Regions from separate parts of the Anaerocolumna sp. AGMB13020 genome, predicted to be linked through region 2. Evidence: predicted binding sites of a transcription regulator. Region 2 holds the regulator's gene; each other region holds the start of a gene.
What was found. The regulator Rex, encoded in region 2, represses fermentation and respiration genes when NADH is low (regulators of the CRP and FNR family bind a similar motif). The targets are predictions, from matches to a motif close to ATTGTTAANTANTTAACAAT.
Positions count from the first base shown of each region.

Region 1 (5,380 bases), 1.7 Mb from region 2:
TTTCTCTACCAGATTCAGCTTATGTACCAGCAGGCTGTTCTTGGAATAAGCTCCTCCAATTATGGTATTGACAGGAAGCTCTGCCCAAGGGTCGTCGATACTGGATTTTAAATTCATTGATACGATACCTGGCTCCCAGGATTTATAATTGTATTCACATTGATTCATGAGCAGAGCACCGTTCATAAAGTGAGCTGCACCATTTTCATCGGGCTGTCTGTCAAAGTGGAAATAGAAGCCGCCGCCAAAGGTCTGCTTGCCTGCTGCCGGGAATTGGTATAAAGCTGCGGTCATAGGACTGTTATATTCGCCTAAATGCATCTTTATATCCACCAGTTGTGTTCCTCTTCTGGTAACACCTGCTGTTACGGTATCACCATTTCGTCTGATTACAAATTCTCCACCCAGCTTCTTTGGTATACTTCCGTTATCCCTGCCGCATTGTACCGCCATTTCTGCTCCGGGTCCTCCCAGTACAAGACCCATGGTATACAGTCCCAAGGTTTTTCCATAAGTTGCATAAACACCCAGTATTGCTTCATAGTAATCATCTGCAAAGGTCGGATTATTAACATGGCAGACGGATAAGGTAACCACCGGCATAGAGAAAGGTTTTAACGGCGGAGGAAGAATTCTCTCTATGGCTGCGGGATCGGTCAGATAACTGATATAGATTCCCTCCTGATCGTCCATCAGAGAAACCTTACCGAAGTTTGGAAGTTCTTCCTTTGCTACCTTAAAACTGGGTACCTTCTCGGCTGTTGTAAACAGACTGGAGGCTGTATCATATGCGGTACGGGTTGCAGGAGCAATACTGCCGTCTTTTATCGCACTACCTATAAGCTTCACAATCGTTCCCCTGGCTTCCAGTTCAGATACCAGTGTTCTGTCGGGACGGAAGCCAAGAGATAGTACAACTGCTTCTGCATCCGCTTTTACTTCTTCTTTGTTCTCTATCTTTTCCAGTATAACGCTGTCTTTTGTAATCTCTTTCAGGGAATGTCCTAACAGGTATTGTGCACCAGCTTTTGCAAGACGTCCGCATACATCGGCAACATTGGTATGGTTTGCATTTGGTGCAGGCTTATCAAGCATATCAATTATTGTCACCTGATTTTCTGTTTCACATAAGTATTCTGCAGTTTCAAGACCGGTGAGTCCTGCTCCAATTACTACAACCTTTTTGCCCTTAAGGACTTCCTTACCGGATAATATGTCTTCTACGGTATACACGTTCTTGCCGTTAATACCTGGTATTTTGCCTGGTATAATGGAAGTGGAACCGGAGGCCAGCAAAACCGCATCTGGTTTACAGGCCATAATGCTTTCAGTATCTGCTTCCGTATTGAGTAAGACTTCCACTGAAAGTTTCTCAAACTCATTGCCGTAGTAGTCTGCAATCCACTGCATACGCTCCTTTAGAGGAGGTTTTTTCGCAAGATTAACCGTTCCGCCAAGCTCAGCCTGACGATCCATTAAGGTTACTTTCATTCCCCTTAGTGCGAGTGTCTGTGCCGCTGTCATACCCGCAGGACCTGCACCAACTACAACCACCCGATGTCCTTTGGTATCACGAACCAGATTTCCATACTTTCTCTCTCTTGCATATCTGGGATTTAAGGCACATTCCGGCGGTAAGCCTGCAGCATTGTATTCGTTTAAGCTTTCGAAACAGCGGAGGCAGGAAATACATTTACGCAGCTCCTTTTCCCTTCCCTCCTGGACCTTTTTACCCCATTCTTCATCTGCATTCCAGGAACGGCCCATGGAGACAAAATCAACTACACCGTCTTCCAAGAACTTTTCAGCTGCAGCAGGTTCCCTGATAACAGAAACACCGATTACCGGAATCTTTACATGACTTTTTACAGCCTTAAGAAAATCACGTCTCCAGCCCTGAGGGAAGGAAATTGGTTCAATACAGGTCATTCCGGTTTCATAGAGTCCACAGCTTGGATCAATGAAATCTATTCCTGCCTGTTCCAGTGCCATGGCAATCTTAACACCGTCCTGCACATGGATATACTCTTCGGTTACTCCAGTCTTATCAAGGAACTCTTCAATACTTAGACGTACACCAACTGGGAAATCAGGGCCGCACTCTTTCCGGATTCCTTCAATGATTTCAATAATAACCCTCAAACGGTTCTCGAAGCTTCCGCCGTATTCATCCTCCCTTTTATTCGTATAGGGTGAGAGGAACTGATGCAGCAGGTATCCATGGGCAGCATGTAATTCCACACCGTCACAGCCGGACTTTTGCACTCTTAGGGCACCAGCTACAAACTCCTTCACTATCTGCTTCACCTCTTCCGTGGTCAATGCACGGGTTTCCTGCTTCAGAAGTTTACAGGGAATGGCTGAAGGTGCCACTACCGGCTGTCCCCCAAGAAGGGCGGTCACGGTTTCACGTCCCGGATGATGAAGCTGGATAAATATCTTGCTGCCATGCTTATGTACTGCTTCTGCCAGCCTTGACAACGGTTCGATATGTCTGTCCTTGGTAACGGATAACTGTCTCATAAGACCGGCACCGTTTATATCATTTATACGCGTAATCTCAGGGATAATTAGTCCCGCTCCGCCAATTGCCCTTGCCTCATAAAATGCTATCATATCCTCTGAGGGTGTTCCATCCAGGTTAGCCAGGCCGCAGCCCATGGGTGACATGACTAAGCGGTTTTTAAGTTGTACCTTGCCAATGCTTCCCGTTTCAAATAATCTGTTATACATTCTGTACCTCCAATGGATTTTGTTAAATTTATAACACTGTTGATAACATAAGGATACAGGATTACGGGTAAATTCACAACGTGTATGATGAATGATAAAACTTTGACAATTTGGTTACCATGCACTAAAATAAAACAAGAGATATTATTGATAGAAAGAGTTGGGGATTTTTATGACTTTTAAAAAGCTGATTGAAAGAATATCCAAGGAATACCGCATAGATATATTAAGTGAAGGAGAAGATACGGAGTTACAGGATATTGCCTTGATTGACGGCAAAGATACCAATATCCGGAAGAATACCTTATATTTTGGTTACGATAAACAAATGAACAAGACTGTCTTTCTCCACAATTGTATTTTAGCTTGTACAGGCTCTGGTCCGCTTCCCCTTACCACTGGCTGTAATGCTGCCAGGGTCGCGGAAGAGGAGCTTTTCTCCCTGTTCAATATGGTCAAAAATCTGATAGAAACTACCCGCAGCAAGGGGATTTACGAGGAACTCACTGCCTTAGCAGACAGCTCCCGCAGTATAGAAGCGGTAATTGACGCAGCCTCTGTTAGGCTTGGCAGCTTTCTGGTATTCTGTGATATGAACTTTAAAATCATTGCCAAATCCAACTCCATACCGGTCCATGACCCCCTTTGGATAGAAAATACCGTCAAGGGTTATTGCAGTTACGAATTCATTCATGCTGTTAAGGATTTAACAGCAATTAAAAATGCCTCAATGACAACTTCAGCTTTTGAAGTCGTATGCAGCCAATCCTCCAACCGTAAAATCAGCTGCAAGGTCTTTCACAACAAGACCCAGATTGGATTTCTGTTAATGATAGAAGGAGACACTCCCTTTCTTCCCTCTCATTTTGAAATGCTTCGTACCATAAGTCACGCTGTCAGCTATACCATAGCTTACTATACACCAGATTTGTTTGAAGAAAACAGCCGTTATCATGAATTGCTATACAGCATGCTGATAGGTGCTCCTGCCAAGGACATTGCCAACCGTCTTTCAAGTCTTACGTTTCCCGGCAGAATGCTGGCGCTGTATCTTCGGCCTGCCCGATACTTAGGACAGCAGTATCTTAAGAATTATACCTCCAAGGCACTAAAGCATAGAATTGCTGAGACCCATGTAACCTATCACAAAAACGGTATAGCTGCTGTTATCCCATTACCAGAGGAGCCTGACCTGTTCAATAAACTGCCGGAATTATTAAGAGATCTTGCAAAGAAAGAATATGTACGTATTGGAATAAGCTATCCCTTTACAAAAATTGAGAATTTTGTAAACCACTTTGATCAGGCTTTCGCTGCTCTTGAGCTTGGACAGAAGCTAAAAAGCGAGGAACCGATCTGTTTTTATCAGGATTATCAGTTTTTTCATTTACTGACAGAGGCAAAATCTCCTGATAAACTGGGGAGCTTCTGTCATCCAGCACTGGCAGCGCTGCGGCAATATGACCATGCAAATAATTCCCAGCTTTATAAAACCTTGTGTGTCTACATTGAGAAAGGCTGCAATATCAAGCTGACTTCTGAAAGCCTGTTTATCCATCGGAACTCCCTGGTGTACCGCTTAGACCGTATCACTGAAATCTGCGGAATTGACCTTTCAGATATTAATACTTTGTTCCTTCTTCGATTATCTTTTCTTGTTGACCGCTATAATGAGCTGAATACAAGTATTGAGTGGGGTTAATAATATGATTAAAGCTTACTGCTTAAGGCAGAAGGCTATCGCTCTGAACGTCAGAAATCAGCTACTAACTAAAGTTCCTCTATTAGCTTAGCAGTTCCTTTAAATCAAGGTTTAACGGCTATAAAGCAGTTCCAGGGGGTATTGGCCCAATTGATTCACTATTGCCCAATACCCCCTGGTAAATTAATTATTTCTTACCTTTATCTATCTTCTTATTTCTAATATTCTTCCCCTGGTCCAACAGGAACCGGGTAGATGGGATTCTCAGGAGACTCAGATACAACCGGTACTTCCGGCATTAACAAACCTCCGCTGTTTGGCAGTACCAGATTGATGGTACCTGAAGCAATTGCAGTTAAGGTTTTCCCATAGATATCCGTATAGGTAACCTCTACCAGTAAGCCTGTTGCTTTCGTATAATTAGGTGCTATCCAGGTTCCTGTATAGTATCCCGAAGATACCTCTCGCATGGTAAAGGACTTAGGTTTGATGGTATTCTGATCCTGGGCAATTATTCTGAAGGAAGCGGTTCCTCCTGCCAGACTCTTAAAGCTTACCGTCAATACTTCACCGCTTTTTAGGGTTACCTCGGAAGAAGGTGTAAGGTCGATTATACCCTGTTCTTTTACAACGTTAATTTTACCAGCAGCTATAGCTGTCACTTTATTTCCTGCGCCATCTGCAAATTCAGCTTCAATTACGAGTCCGCTTATGTTTGCCTGAGGAGCAGTCCAGGTTCCTACATAAAAACCTTCGCTGACTTCCTGCATACTGATTCCGCCGCCAGACTGTGTTGCAGGACTGGCAGGAAGCACTACCCTGAAAGTCCCGCTGCCCCCTGGCTCGCTGTGAAAGCTAACGGTCAGTGTCTGCCCGGGTGTTAGGTTCACATCACTTGCAGGTTCCAATGCGGATATAACCGGTACCTCTTTCTTCACAATAACC
Region 1 is NZ_CP136910.1:994,633-1,000,012, forward strand. Features, by position in the region: gene R2R35_RS04210 (oxidoreductase) at 1-2,733, opposite strand, end outside; gene R2R35_RS04215 (PucR family transcriptional regulator) at 2,906-4,435, shown strand; gene R2R35_RS04220 (S8 family serine peptidase) at 4,654-5,380, opposite strand, start outside.
Region 1: R2R35_RS04210 (oxidoreductase) is a predicted target of Rex. The motif match lies at 2,752-2,771, and genes of this name have one in related genera.

Region 2 (5,380 bases):
GAGCCATTCCTGTTATAGAAGTTACTGGATTTTATGATGCAACACTCTGTTTTACAAAGTAATTGTTTCTTAATATTAACAAAACCCAGATAACAGAATGTATTAATTCTACTCTGCCAGTTCTTCCCACATTACCATGAGTTCTTCCAATCTTGCTTCCAGAGACTTTTTCTCTGTGGTAAGCTTTATAAGTTCACTGGAATTGGTATAGATGTCCTCATTCGTCAATAATTCATCAATTTCTTCGTTCCGAAGCTCCAATTTTTGTATTTCTTCTTCTGTTTTCTTTAAATCATTCTGACGCTTACGTATCTTAGCCTGTTCTTCCTTCTGCTGTTTCCAATCCTGTTTCGTATCAGACTCCTCAGAATCCTTTTCTTTTTGTGAAAAAACCGTATTGTTAGAAATGCTACTGGGTGTAAGTTCATCTTTCTTTTCCAGGTAATAATCGTAATTACCGATATAATTGACCAGCATATTACCGGTAAGATCCATAATCCTGGTAGCAGTTTTATTGATAAAATAACGGTCATGTGAAACATATAATACGGTTCCTGAATAACGATTAATTGCATTTTCAAGAATTTCCTTGGAGGTGATATCCAAGTGGTTGGTAGGCTCATCCAGGATTAATAGATTTGCTTCTGAGAGCATTAGCTTTGCCAGGGACACACGTCCTTTTTCGCCGCCGCTGATATCTTTAATACGCTTAAACACATCATCTCCGGTAAAGAGAAAAGCAGCCAGAATATTACGGATAGCGGTATTATCCATATTAGGGTAAGCATCACTTAATTCCACAAAAAGAGTCTTGTCTGAATCAAGAACCTGATGTTCCTGGTCATAATATCCGATTTTTACTTTGGAACCTAAGGTTACCTTTCCGGAGTCCGCAGGTATTATCTCATTGATGATTTTCAATAAAGTGGTCTTACCCGTTCCGTTATTTCCGATAATAGAGACCTTTTCACTTCTTTTTATTTCAAAATTCAGATTATCAAATAGCTTTAAGCTGCCAAAGGATTTAGCAAGTCCTTCAACTCGCAGCACATCATTACCGCTGATTACCGAAGGCTCTAGGTTAATGTGCATCTGGGGCTCATAAGTAACCGGCTTATCCAGGCGGTCTACTTTATCTAACATCTTTTCACGGCTTTCAGCCCTGCGAATGGATTTCTCACGGTTAAAGGAACGAAGTTTGGCTATTACCTCTTCCTGATGTTTGATTTCTCTTTGCTGATTGAGATAATGTTTTAACATTGCATCCCGCAGCATGGCTTTTTTATCGGCATAAGCTGTGTAATTACCATCATAAGAGACGGCTTTACCCTGTTCCAACTCTACGACCTTTGTTACAACTTTATCAAGAAAATAACGATCATGGGCTATTACAACAACAGAACCCTGATAATTAACCAGAAAGTTTTCAAGCCAGGCAATAGACTCCATATCAAGATGATTGGTAGGCTCATCCAGAAGGATTAACTCGGGTTTGCTTAGGAGTAGTTTACCAAGAGCAACACGTGTCTTCTGACCGCCTGATAATGTAGTGACAGGTTTTGAGAATTCTTCTTCAGTAAAACCCAGTCCTTTTAAAATGCCAATAACTTCACTTTTATAAGCATAGCCATTTTTCAATTCAAATTCGTGATTTAATCTTGTATAGGCAGAAAGCATCTGCTCCAGTTCGGTTCCGGATGCCTCCTTCATGGATTCCTCCAGCTGGCGAACCTTGGTTTCTATATCAATAACATCCTGTTTGACGGTTAATATTTCATCATAAATGGAATTTTCAGAGGAGAGTCCCTGATGCTGTGCAAGATAACCAACACTGCAACCCTTTGCAAATATAATCTCTCCGTCGTCCGGTGCCAGTTCTCCCATAATAATCTTAAAAAGGGTGGATTTTCCTGCGCCGTTAATACCGATAACAGCGGCTTTTTCCCTTTCGTTTACATGGAAAGAAACATTGCTAAGAATCTGGTCTGTTCCAAAGCTTTTAGAAATATTTCTGCATGCTAAAATCATTTCAAATTACCTTTCTCTTTGGATTTCTATTTAGAATCATAAAGGAATGACTGTAAAAAGTCAAGTAATTGACATGTCCCAGCTAAGGTAAACCAAAGAGGATGACATATAAGAGAGAGATTATGGCTGATCTGTTGTTTTGATGGAGGTCTCAAGAAGAAACTCGGATTATGTACAAAGTTTTTGTTAAAGATTTACTTCCGTTATTAAGTGAGATAAATAACTTGAAAAAGTGCCTGTATCAATGATATCATGTAGAAAAAGTGCCTGTTACAGACTGCGGGAAGGTTGTAATTTACAGCGCAGATACTATTATAAGCCAATTAGGAAAGGGGTTTACACATGAGTAAGAAATTTTTCAAAGATTTTAAATGGTTAAATGAAAGCAGTATTCGATATACAAAAGAAGGAATTGTGATAAAAGCACCCGGGCAGAGTGATTTCTTCCGTGGGACAGGAGTATTTGTACGTGATAATGCGCCATTTTATTATACAGAAATTTTTGGGGATTTTGTATTTAGAGCCAAGGTATCTCATGCTTTTTTGGATACCTTTGATGCAGCAACGATAATGTTAATGGAGAATGACAGCATCTGGGCTAAGGCCTGCTTTGAGAAGACGGATTTTGACACCAATGCAGTTGTCAGTGTTGTAACAAATCCCTTGTCTGATGATGCAAACGGCTGTAATATAGAAGGAAATGAGGTTTGGCTTCAGGCAGCCAGGGTAGGAGATGCCTTTGCCTTTCACTATTCTTTGGATGGTATAAAATATGATATGATGCGTTATTTTATTCTGCCCGCCAGTCAGACAATCAAAGTTGGTTTGGTGGCACAAGCACCAATTGGAGAAGGCGGAGAACGTTATTTTGAGAATATATCGCTGGAGCACAGAACGGTTTTAAATATACGCGCCGGCAGATAAACCGAGGGAATTATTGGAAAATTCATATAGGAATCAGCATTTGACAAATAAATATCATTCACATATAATATCTTATTAGAAAGCTATATTCAGGAGTAAATTAAGTTAAATGAAGAATTTGTAGGATCCTTTCTGTAGAAATACCTGAATACCGTATTTTTACACAGGAAGAGTAAAAACAGTTTACTTAAAACATTCCTTTAAACATAAGAAAATCAAAAGCAGGTTAATGAATATATGCATATATCAGTTTTAATTTGCAATATTGAATTACCTGCTTTCAGTTATAAAAAATAAAGGAGGGTCAGAAGTGCAAGAGAAAGAAATTTCATTAGCCGTAATACAGCGCTTACCCAGATATTATCGTTACTTGGGAGAACTGCTGGAAAATGACGTGGTACGTATTTCATCTAAGGAGTTAAGCGAGAGGATGAAGGTTACTGCCTCCCAGATAAGGCAGGATTTGAACAATTTTGGTGGGTTCGGACAGCAGGGGTACGGATATAATGTTGAATATCTGTTTACTGAGATTGGAAAAATATTAGGACTTGACAGAAAGTACAATGTAATCATCATAGGAGCGGGTAATTTGGGACAGGCATTGGCAAACTATGGTGATTTTGAAAGAAGAGGATTTATGATTAAGGGTATCTTTGATGTTAACCCGCGATTGGAAGGAATATCAATCAGGGGAACTCAGATACAGATGATGGATGAACTGGAAGAATTTGTGAAGAGCAACAAGGTTCATATAGCCGCACTGACCATACCAAAGATAAAGGCACCACAGACTGCTAAAGAAATAGTGGCCTTAGGTATTAAAGCCATTTGGAATTTTGCGCCAGTAGATTTAAATCTCCCCTCCGATGTCATTGTAGAGAATGTACATCTGTTAGAAAGTCTTATGAGATTATCCTATACCCTAAAAGATTTGGAAGAGTCCCAAGGTATTACGGAAGAAGACATTTCATCCGATAATAATTAAAAAGGACACCAAAGCGAAAGCTTGCACCAGAAATGGGGTATAAGTATACATGAGAAAAAAGGAAGACATAAACTTTGAAAAAATCTTTAAGGGTAAGAAAATACCAATAGTAGTATTGGATGAACGCTGGCATCAGCTGTTTCCGGATTATGATAAACCTGTTCACATCAAAGCAATGGAAAATAAACTGGATGAGCTGATGAAACAGCAAGGCAAACTTACCAATGATTTAAAGGATTACAAGAAGATAAAGAATCAACTGATGGGTGAGATTATCACTCACATGGATGTCAATGACACAAAGCTGGGAAAAGCCAAAGAAAAGAAACTTGATCAGAACCAGAGACTGATAAGGGAAATTGGCGATAAAGTAAAAGACTCAGAGAATGAACTGGTTGATCTGCCTTATCAAATTAAGGCGGCTAACGAAGCTTTAATAATAGAAAGTTCACAAATCTGCTATAGACGGCTCAGTGAGAACACAGAGAAAATCAATGAGATTAATAAGTGGATTCAAAACATCCGAGAACAGCTGAAAATAAAAATCCTAGAGAAACAGGATATGGAAATGAAAAATGCAGATATCTATAATTACATGCATGATCTGCTGGGACCGGAACTATTGCAGGAACTGGATGAAGAGATAAAAAGGAATAAATAGCATGATTGTTGGTATCGGTACAGATTTAATTGAAATCGAAAGAGTCATGAAAGCCTGTGAGCGGGAACATTTCTGCAGGAGAATCTTTACTCCAAAAGAGTTAGAACTTGCTCAGACAGACAGAAGAAAGCTTGCCGGAAATTTTGCTGTAAAAGAAGCAGTTGTAAAAATGCTGGGTCTGGGTTTTCGAGGAATTCATCCTTCAGATATAGAAGTATTGCGGGATGAATACGGGAAACCTTTTGTGAATTTATTGAAAGGAGCCAAAGAGGCTGCCGATAAAATTGCATGTCAAAGGATACTGGTAACTATCACAAACACAAAGGAGTTCGCCAGTGCTTTTGCTGTTGGAGAAAGCATTAATTCGTAGTATTCAGAAAATACGTAGATAGGTATTCAGAAAGTCAAGTTTATAAAAGAGGTTTATATGAAATATCTGGTCAAGCGTAATGAGATGCAGGAAGTTGACAGGAAAACCACGGAAGAAATGGGGATACCTGCTATTGTTTTGATGGAGCGTGCTGCCTTAAAGGTAGCAGAAGTAATTGATGAACATATCATAACTTCAAGCTGTGAGAAAGATACAAAATTGAAAATACTTGCTTTATGCGGTACAGGGAATAATGGAGCTGATGGAATTGCGGCTGCCAGGATTCTAACCTGTAAAGGGTACAAAGCAGCAATATATGTGGTGGGTGACAGGAATAAGGCATCCGCCTTGTTTTTGCAGCAATTAGAAATTGCTGTGAATTTCGGTGTTGAAATAGTTAGCAATATTGATA
Region 2 is NZ_CP136910.1:5,086,779-5,092,158, forward strand. Features, by position in the region: gene R2R35_RS21415 (ABC-F family ATP-binding cassette domain-containing protein) at 109-2,028, opposite strand; gene R2R35_RS21420 (DUF1349 domain-containing protein) at 2,371-2,952, shown strand; gene R2R35_RS21425 (redox-sensing transcriptional repressor Rex) at 3,263-3,937, shown strand; gene R2R35_RS21430 (hypothetical protein) at 3,987-4,598, shown strand; gene acpS (holo-ACP synthase) at 4,600-4,968, shown strand; gene R2R35_RS21440 (NAD(P)H-hydrate dehydratase) at 5,026-5,380, shown strand, end outside.

Region 3 (5,380 bases), 1.9 Mb from region 2:
TCCGTTTAATATGATCTGAGGTATATTTGCATAGGTTTCTACGTTATTTAATATTGTAGGTTTACCAAATAAACCTTTCTGTGCAGGGAAAGGAGGTCTGGGACGAGGTTCACCTCTGTTACCTTCGATGGAGGTCATAAGAGCGGTTTCCTCACCACAAACAAAAGCGCCGGCACCAAGTCTTAAGCCAATATCAAAGTTAAAGCCGGTTCCAAAGATATCCTCACCGAGCATTCCGTATTCTCTTGCCTGTTTAAGAGCAATTTCAAGACGGTCTACTGCAATGGGATATTCTGCACGAACATAGATATAGCCCTGTGTCGCACCGATAGCATAACCTGCAATAGCCATTGCCTCAAATACTACGTGGGGGTCACCTTCTAGAACGGAACGGTCCATAAAGGCACCCGGGTCACCTTCATCAGCATTACAGCAGACATATTTCTGGTCTGCATCATTGCCTTTGGCAAGCTTCCATTTTAAGCCTGTAGGGAAACCGCCGCCGCCTCTGCCGCGAAGACCGCTGTCTAAGAGGGTTTGTATAACATCATCGGGAGTATACTCGGTAAGTACCTTACCAAGAGCAGAATATCCGCCATTTCCGATGTATTCTTCAATATTCTCAGGATTGATGACACCGCAGTTACGAAGTGCGATACGATGCTGCTTCTTATAGAAGTCGGTTTCATTTAAGGATTTAATGCCATCGTCAGTAACTGTTTCTGTATATAAAAGACGGGTAACGGGTCTTCCTTTTAATAAATGCTCGGTTACGATTTCCGAAATATCCTCTTCTTTTACCATGGAATAGAAGCAGGCATCGGGATAAACAATCATAATGGGTCCCAGCGCACAAAGTCCGTGACAACCGGTCTGAACCACGGAAACTTCCTTCTCCAGACCGTTTTTCTCTATTTCAGACTGCAGGGTTTCGATAATCTTAACACTTCCGGAGGAAGTACATCCGGTACCGCCGCATACTAATACGTGTGAACGAAACATGTCTTATATCCTCCCTTCAGAGCTGATGGTGTATTTGTCAACGACTTTACCGCCTAAAAGGTGCTGTTCAAGAACCTCCAGTGCTTTCTCCGGTGTCATCTTTACATAGGTTACTTTTTCTTTACCGGGTGCAAATACTTCTACAATAGGTTCATATTGGCACAGTCCTATACAACCGGTCTGTACAACAGCTATATTTGTAAGGTTTTTTTCCTGAACGGCATTGGAAAGAGCAGTGAGAACCGGTCTTGCACCACTGGCAATACCGCAGGTCGCCATACCTACCACTACTCTGGTCTGGCTGGCAGTTTCGGAACGCAGACCGATCTGGCCTTGCATTTTTTCTCTGATAGCCTGTAACTCTTCAAGAGTTTTCATAAGATATCCTCCTTATTTATATTGAGAACTGTATAAATCCAATGTTTGAGACTTTGTTAAAAAGTTATCAAACTTGGATGCGTATATCTTTTAGTATCTATATCGAAACGGATGTATTAAAATGCTGCTAAAAGTAAATACCTTCATTTGCTTCTTCATGATTCTCCATAAGAAAATTTTTTAAGAATACTGTTACCTCAGGATTGTTTAGAGGAACATTGTGAAGTAGGGAGCGCATTTCTCTGGTATCCAGTACAAAACTCTTATCGTCCACGCGGTAGGTATAGACAAAGTCTATAGACGGGTGGAAGGTAATCAGACTGTAAAGGGTACTGTTCATATCGCCAAGAGGCATTCGGTCAATGTGGGTTAGCTGAAAGGAAGCATAAACTTTCGTTCCTTTACCAGGCTCTGATTCCATATGAAAATCTCCTCCGCAGCTTAAGGCTGCCTGTTTGAAGAAGGGAATTCCCAGGCCTACTTTTCTGGTAGTCCTTGTTGTATAGAAGGGATCCTGTGCTTTGACTGCTTCTTCCTCTGTCATACCGCAGCCGTTATCCTTTATCTCAACCTGTAAAAGGTTTAAGGACTGAGCTATCTGTACGGTTATTTCAATGAGAGTGGCATGAGCACTTACCGAATTCTGTGCAATATCTAATATGTTTAACGAGATTTCAGTCATCATGGATTGAATTACTCATATTTTGTAAGTATATCCTTAACATCGTCTACCGTAAGTCTGCCGTATACATCATCATTTACTGTAAGTACGGGAGCAAGACCGCAGGCACCGATACAGCGACAGGCATCTAAGGAGAATTTGCCGTCAGGTGTACATTCCCCACCCTCTATATGAAGCAGCTCGGCTAACTTGTTGAAAATATCACCGGAGCCCTTAACATAACAGGCAGTACCTAAACATACGGAAATTTTGTATTTTCCTTTGGGATTTAAAGAAAACTGGGAATAGAAAGTAGCTACACCATATATTTTTTCAAGCGGGATATCCATCTCGTTTGATATAATGGTCTGAACTTCTATAGGAAGATAGCCGTAAATACTCTGTGCTTCCTGCAGAATGGGCATTAGGGCACCTTTGTCATCTTTATACTTATTAATGACTTTGAGAAGCTCCGCTTCCTGCTCTTTTGAGCCGGCGAACGGGACTGTTTTTTTCTGGGAACTCATTCTTTAACCTCCTTGATTTTGTGGCTGTTTGTACGTTACCTGTCGAAATATTTCAAAATTTTTATTCGACAAACAACATCAGTATAACATGTTATTGATAAAAAATCCACAGATATATTAAAATTAACAATTGTAACAAATGGAAAACAGAGAATATTAAGCTATTAATGCAAAAATGATAGAAGTTGAAAAAAAACACCGTCAATGTTATACTGTGTGTAAATTTATAGACTATTGAATTGTATAAATTGTACATACAAATGAAAGAGTTCTAAAAAGAAAACCGAAAAAAGTGTTAGAATTAACAAACAATAAACAGCTCGAATTTTACGATTCATTTGGGCAGTTTCACAAGTAAAAGGAATGGAGTCAGAGAGAAATGTTTTTTATTTCACAATAGGATTATTTAAGGGTATCTGTAATTAAAAACACAGGCTATGAGAAAGGTTTGGTTTATTATGACAATTCATGATGTAATGGATATACTTGGTGCCAGGCTCGTCTGGGGAGAGAAATATCTGGAACGAGAGGTTCATACTGCCTGCGGTGCAGATATGATGAGTGATGTCCTGGCCTTCGTAAAGGATCAGTCCGTGCTGCTTACAGGTCTTTGTAATTCACAGGTTATAAGGACTGCCGAGATGATGGATATTATCTGTATCGTCTTTGTGCGGGGCAAGGTACCGGACGAGATGATGACAGAACTGGCAATGGAAAGCCATATTGTGCTGCTTGCTACAGATAAGCAGATGTTTCCTGCCTGCGGTATGCTCTATGAAAGAGGATTAAGGGGAGGTGCTGCTCATTGAGTAAGAATATACAGCTTAACTATCAGGTATCAGCTGAGGACTTTACAAGAGCAGGAGAAGCCTCCAGTGATGTGAAATCCAAGTTAAAGCAGATGGGGGTAAATCCTGAGATTATTAGAAAAGTCGCTATAGCCATGTATGAAGGGGAGATAAATATGGTTATTCATGCACAGGGTGGAGCAATTCAGGTGACGTTATCCCCGGAGGAAGTACATATGGTGTTAAAGGATAAGGGGCCAGGTATACCGGATATCGAGCTTGCCATGCAGGCAGGTTACTCTACAGCCCCCGATAAGGTAAGATCTCTGGGGTTTGGTGCCGGTATGGGACTGCCCAATATGAAGAAGTATTCTGACGTGATGAATATCGAGACAGAACTTGGAATAGGTACTACGGTAACAATGACGGTTAAAATACAGTAATAGGTAATGGGGTGTTTCAGTTTAAACTGTCTGTTTGAGCAGTATCCCTGGCAAGCCGGGGGTATATATGGGGGTTCGTATGGATAAATTTTTTACTGCTGTTCGTCTGCAGGAGGACTTGTGCAAGGGATGCATTAACTGTATCAAAAGGTGTCCGACTCAGGCTATCCGGGTTCGAAAGGGAAAGGCTGTTATTACAAAGGAATTCTGTATTGACTGCGGGGAGTGCATAAGAATCTGCCCTCATCATGCAAAGCTGGCGGTATATGATCCCTTGAGTATATTAGAAGATTATGAGTATACCGTGGCTTTACCAGCACCTGCACTATACGGTCAGTTCAATAATCTGGAGGATGTTAATATTGTATTGACGGCACTCAAAAAATTTGGCTTTCATGACGTATATGAGGTCAGTGGGGCTGCTGAGCTGGTATCGGAATTATCCAGAAAGTACCTGGAGGAACAGGAACAAAAGATGCCCTTTATCAGTACCGCCTGTCCTTCTGTGGTGCGTTTGATCCGGGTGCGTTTCCCAGGATTGCTGGAACATCTGCTGCCCATAAAGGCGCCAGTTGACCTGGCAGCGGCACTGGCAAGGGAAAAAGCGGTAAAGGAAACCGGGCTTCCGGCAGAGAAGATAGGAATTATCTTTATCAGCCCCTGTCCGGCAAAGGTCAGTGCGGTCAAGAACCCTCTGGGATACAGTAAGAGTGAGGTGGACGGGGTAATTGCCATAAAAGATATCTATCCAAGGCTTATTAGCCTTATGAAAGAAGTGGAGGAGAAGCAGCAGATCGAAAATCTTGCCATATCTGGTAAAATCGGCATCAGCTGGGGCGGAACAGGCGGAGAAGCCGGAGGACTTCTTACGGATAATTACCTGGCAGCAGATGGAATTGAGAATGTTATCAGAGTACTGGAGGATCTGGAGGATCAGAAAATTTCCTCTCTTGAATTTATAGAATTAAATGCCTGTAACGGTGGCTGCGTGGGAGGTGTGCTTACCGTTGAGAATCCCTTTGTGGCAAAGGTAAAATTAATCCGGCTGCGAAAATATATGCCGGTTGCCTGTAATCATCTGGATGGCAGTGAGGTAAAGCACTGGGAGTGGAATCGTGAAGTTAACTATGAACCGGTATTTAAATTAAGCGAAGACCTGCAGGAGAGCATTACTATGCTTGCGAAGGTAGAAGAGCTTTGCGAGAAATTCCCTGGTCTTGACTGTGGTTCCTGTGGGGCACCTACCTGCAAGGCACTGGCAGAGGATGTGGTTAGAGGTGTTGCCGGAGAGCAGGATTGTATTCACATTTTAAGGCAGTATATTCACAGGCTGTCTGACGAAATCAGCAAGTTTGATAACTGATACTGCAGGATAATGCTTCATATCATATTGTGCAGGAGTGTTGATAAACATGAAACACATTCTATAGATGTAACAAGAAAGAGTGGTGTAAATGCAAAAAGAAATTGACGAAATCATAAAACCTTATAAAAAAAATTATATCCGTGAAATGAGAAAAAGCATAGGACATAACCCTGTAATGGTTCCCGCCTGCGGCGTTATCATCGAGAACAAGGAAG
Region 3 is NZ_CP136910.1:3,177,498-3,182,877, forward strand. Features, by position in the region: gene R2R35_RS12910 (NADH-quinone oxidoreductase subunit NuoF) at 1-1,002, opposite strand, end outside; gene R2R35_RS12915 ((2Fe-2S) ferredoxin domain-containing protein) at 1,006-1,380, opposite strand; gene R2R35_RS12920 (ATP-binding protein) at 1,508-2,065, opposite strand; gene R2R35_RS12925 (NADH-quinone oxidoreductase subunit NuoE family protein) at 2,074-2,568, opposite strand; gene R2R35_RS12930 (DRTGG domain-containing protein) at 3,027-3,377, shown strand; gene R2R35_RS12935 (ATP-binding protein) at 3,374-3,799, shown strand; gene R2R35_RS12940 ([Fe-Fe] hydrogenase large subunit C-terminal domain-containing protein) at 3,879-5,162, shown strand; gene R2R35_RS12945 (NUDIX hydrolase) at 5,254-5,380, shown strand, end outside.
Region 3: R2R35_RS12930 (DRTGG domain-containing protein) is a predicted target of Rex. The motif match lies at 2,947-2,966, and genes of this name have one in related genera.

Region 4 (5,380 bases), 2.1 Mb from region 2:
TGGATCAATGATTGCAACATCAGGAGTTAATTCATAATCAGCAAGAGGATATTTCTTGTTCTCAGTTTTGTCAGAAATTACTGCAAAAGAGGTAACTTCTGATCCGGTACCGGAGGTGGTAGGAATAGCAACCAATTTAGCTTTCTTTCCTAACTGAGGGAATTTATAGGTACGTTTTCTTATATCCAAGAACTTAAGGGACATGTTCTTAAAATCTGCATCCGGATTCTCATAGAATAACCACATTCCTTTTGCAGCATCAATAGCAGAACCACCGCCTAATGCGATAATGACATCAGGTCTGAATTTATTCATGGAGTCTACACCCTTCATGATTGTCTCGAGAGAAGGATCGGGTTCTACCTGATCAAAGATCTCGCAGTGAACATATTCTTCTCTTTTTCTTAACTGATAAAGAACCTTGTTTACATATCCAAGCTGTGTCATAGCAGGGTCAGTAACAATAAATGCTTTTGTTATATCAGGCATTTTGGAAAGATAAGCTGTTGAACCTGATTCAAAGTAAATCTTGTTAGGAATCTTAAACCATTGCATATTGTTTCTCCTCTTAGCCACACGTTTGATATTTACCAGGTCAACTGCTGAGACATTGTGGGTGGTTGAGTTTCCGCCGTAAGATCCACATCCAAGTGTTAAGGAAGGCATATTTGTATTGTATAAGTCACCAATTGCACCATGAGTAGAAGGAGAGTTAACGATGATACGTCCGGTCTTCATACGATTTGAAAACTCTGTAATAACAGTTTGATTGGTTGAATGAAGTACGGAGGAGTGGCCCATACCGCCATTTGCTAACATCTTCTCGCAAAGACTCATACCATCTTCCACATCTTTTGCTTTAACAACTGCTAAAACAGGTGATAACTTTTCAATAGAAAGTGGATATTCTTTGCCTACACCATCAATCTCTGTGCATAAAATCTTTGTTTCCTTAGGAATTGTAAATCCGGCAAGAGCTGCGATTGCTGCAGGTGACTGTCCAACTATGGCAGGATTTACGGATAATTTTTCTATATTAATTACAACAGGCTCTAATTTTTTGATTTCTTCTTTGGTTGCAAAATAGCAGCCTGCTTTTTTCATAAGTTCAATAACTTCTTTATATACAGGGGCTTCAATAATAGCAGCCTGCTCAGAAGCACAAATCATACCATTATCAAAGGATTTGGAAAGAACAAGGTCATTTACTGCACGTTTTAAAACAGCAGTTTTCTCAATAAAGCAAGGTACGTTACCAGGACCAACTCCTAAGGCAGGTTTTCCGGAGGAATATGCGGCTTTAACCATTCCAGGACCACCGGTTGCAAGAATGCATGCTACACCAGGATGGTTCATTAATACTGATGTTGCTTCCACGGAAGGATACTCAATCCATTGGATACAATCTTTAGGAGCACCAGCACTGATTGCTGCATCATATAAGGTTTGTGCGGCTGCTTTGGAACACTGTTGTGCACTTGGATGGAAACCGAAAATTATAGGATTTCTTGTTTTAATACAGGAAATTATCTTGAACATTGTTGTTGAAGTGGGATTGGTTACAGGAGTTACACCAGCTACTATACCAATTGGTTCTGCAACGGTCATGTAATCTTCCTCTTCATTGTCTTCTATAATACCAACTGTTTTCTGATACTTAATGGAGTGCCAGATATACTCTGTAGCAAAGATATTCTTTGTTATCTTATCTTCATAAATACCACGTTGTGTTTCCTCAACTGCCATTTTAGCAAGGTACTGCTGTTTAGCAAGTCCGGCCAGTGCCATTTCATGAACGATAGTATCAATTTGTTCCTGATCGTAATTCATAAACTCTTTCAGAGCTACCTGTGCATTCTTAACTAGTTGATCTACATGTTCCTGGGGGGTAGGTTGTTTTTTCTCACTCATGGGAGTCCTCCTTATATATGTTAAATTCTTAACAATTAACTGCGCTGCTTATTACACATTTAATATATCAAATTGTTATTAATTTGTCAAACTAATATTTTGTATATCGTGCATAAAATAGCACCTAAGTTTTTGTGCAAAAAGTGCATATACCGTACAGAATGCACAAGTGGAAAATTTGTGAAATTGCTGATTTAACAAATTGTATAAAAAAAATGTCATTTTATAAATTTATTGTTAAGTAATTAACAATGCACTGGAACTATTTTTCTGTACCTATATTGACATTGCCGTTTTTATCCGATATTGTATTAAGAAGAAACTAATATTATTTTCGTTGATAGTATACAAATGATAAGGATCATTACCCTTTGTATATACATGAGGTATCTATATGAGAAAGGTGTTACTTGATACAATCAAGGGACATGAATTACTAGCCAGGGATATCATAACAGACAGCGGTATTGTGATTATGTCAGCAGGAGCCCCTGTTAAGATAGAATATGCCAAGAAACTGAAAGAATTAGGATATAGTTATATATGTATAGAAGATGAATTATCCCAAGGCGTTAACGAAGAAGAGAATATTGAAGAAAAAATTAAATATGAATGCCAGGACATAGTGCGGGATGTTATAGAACGTTATACTTATCAAGGGTATGGTGAATTAGAAGAAATTAAAAATGTTGCAGAAAATATAATCTGTGATATAGTTAACTCACCTCACGTTTTATATAGTATATCAGGTATACGAAAAAAGAATGAAGGTACTTATGCCCATTCTTTAAATGTATGCGCCATGTCTGTTTTGATTGCATTACGAATGAAATTAAGTAAAGATAAAGTAAGGCAGATTGCTCTGGGCAGCTTACTCCACGATATGGGATACAATCTGGTAAAGATTGATTATCATAATTACAATTATCTAAAGAGCAGTAAGGAAGAGCAAAAAGAACTAATGAAGCATGTTGTGTATGGATATTCTTCCGTTATCAAAGAGAACTGGCTTCCAGTAGCTTCGAAAGATATTATCTTATGCCACCATGAAAGAATTGACGGTTCAGGATTTCCTTTTCATAAAAAGGGTGACAAGATTAAAATAGGAAGTAAGATTGTAGCTGTATGTGATGCTTTTGACAGCCTTGTATATGGTTTCCTGATACCGAAGCTGAAGGTGCACCATGCTTTGGACTATATCGTCAGTCAGGCCGGTATTAAGTTTGATTTTGAAGTTGTACATTGCTTTATAGAGCTTATAGCAGCATATCCAAATGGTACAGTTGTAGTTACTGATGAAGGTGAGACTGGAATTGTGTTAAGACAGAACACCAAATGCCCTACAAGACCGGTATTGCGTATGCTGACTGACAGCAATGGACGTAATTATGCTAATTGGATAGAAAAGGACCTTAAAACTGACCTGTCAACCATGATTGTTGATACTATGGATACAGATGACTATATAGGGTAAATACTATTATAAGGGACAATTTGTCATTTATACGCTTGTTATGTTCTGATAGGATATTTCTTTATGATAATTCGGGTTACAGATTAAAAAGTAAAAGCTTGTATCTGCAATTTCTGGAAAGAAAATATGATTTAGTAATATAAATAATACAAAAATATGAGAAATAAAAACAATAATGCTGCAAAGTAATATATGTAAGTATTGCAAGGTTATAAATGGTTTGCATACAAAGTAATAAGTTATGTAAAGCAATGAGGTATATAAAGTATAGTAATATAAATATACAAAGTAATAAAGGGATATAAAGTAGTAAAGGAAGTTAAAGGAATATAAGTATGTAAAGTAGTGAACGAATACAAAGTAATATAAATCAAACACAGTAATTTAACTTGTCATCAGATACAAAATATGATATAAGTAATAGATATTCATTGATTTTCATTTTATGGGTATGTTAAATAAGCTAATCTCCATATAATAAGGTAATTCAATGATTGTATGAAGCCGGCATTGTTGTGATATAAACACATATCAAACCTCTATTTTAGAAGTATTGAAAAGAGGTCTGTGGTCTGTGGATGTTAATGTGGTAATATGAAGTTAATTTCCACTATTGATTGGAGTGCGCTAAGGTGCGAATGATAGTAGTGTGAATTATTGAAATATAATTCATACCCTGATTTGTGGCAGTGCTATATCTGCAAGCAGATGAGGCATGTAATGGAAGCAAGGTGAGATAAGGAGTAATTATGTTCACCTGCTGACCTAAGACCTTGTGTAAGCTGGTTAGAACATTAAACTGCTGGAAATAAGGAAATAATTGGTGGGTTAGATTATGCAGCAGTATCGCAAGCCTGCTTGCGATGTGCATAGGGATTAGGTTGAAATTGTTTTCAACTTCTGATTTATGCGATATACAATCAGCTAACCAGTATATGCAGGAAAGAGGTTATTATGCATAGTTTTTTAAGAGCGATTGGTTTTACGAACATGAAAGATAGATTAGATCTGGAACGTCTGGTTAATCTGATTACAGAGCAGCCTACGGATAAGAGGATATATACTCAGCAGGATGGCAGGATTTTTGCGGAGATAACAAAATTATTCAGTAAGCAGATTGGCGTTACAGTAAGAGGAGAGTATGACAGCCAGGGTAAGTTTTACATGGAACATTATTTTCCTTATATTAAAGGAAGTTACATCAGTACAAAAGAAGAGGTATCTATTATAAAGAGAGTAGATACAGATGCTTATACAGGAATGAGCGATGATGTCAGGTTAGGTGTATCCCTGATTTTTTATTTGCAGAATGTAGTTGATTATCTGAATGAGTCCAAAGACAAGAAACAGTTTGACAGACCTTTTTCCATATATCTATCTGCTTTATCTGTATCAGGTAAGATACTTCTCCCTCTGGAGAGGGATGAGAAGCTGGCCAAGAGCAATACTGCAGAGGTTCAATATAGAAGGCAGTTGATTTCAGAAGCAAAGAAAGGTAACCAGGAGGCTATTGACAGTCTGACAATTGATGATATCGATATGTATGCCATGATTTCAAGACGTGCTAAGGTTGAAGACATCTATACAATCGTTGAGACCTCTTTTACGCCTTATGGTTCTGAATCTGACAATTATACTATATTAGGTACTATAATTGATCTGGATGTCCTAAAAAACGAAATTACAGAGGAAGAGATGTATAATCTGAGTATCTCTTGTAATGATGTCATTTTTCAGGTTACTATAAACAAAACTGATTTATATGGAGAGCCTTTGGTAGGCAGAAGGTTTAAGGGAAATATCTGGCTTCAGGGATATGTCGATTTTTTAAGCAGTAATGTATAACAATAGTCATACCAGTCAAAAATATTGCCGTTTGGGGTTGACTATTTGGTCTTAAAATAGTAGAATATTTTTGCTGTTGTTTTAAATAAGATAGCAGGGTTTACAATAAAGCACGTTCTCGTAGCTCAGCAGGATAGAGCGATCGCCTCC
Region 4 is NZ_CP136910.1:3,026,712-3,032,091, forward strand. Features, by position in the region: gene adhE (bifunctional acetaldehyde-CoA/alcohol dehydrogenase) at 1-1,911, opposite strand, end outside; gene R2R35_RS12305 (HD-GYP domain-containing protein) at 2,306-3,385, shown strand; gene R2R35_RS12310 (DUF3881 family protein) at 4,340-5,230, shown strand; tRNA gene R2R35_RS12315 (tRNA-Arg) at 5,345-5,380, shown strand, end outside.
Region 4: adhE (bifunctional acetaldehyde-CoA/alcohol dehydrogenase) is a predicted target of Rex. The motif match lies at 2,145-2,164, and genes of this name have one in related genera.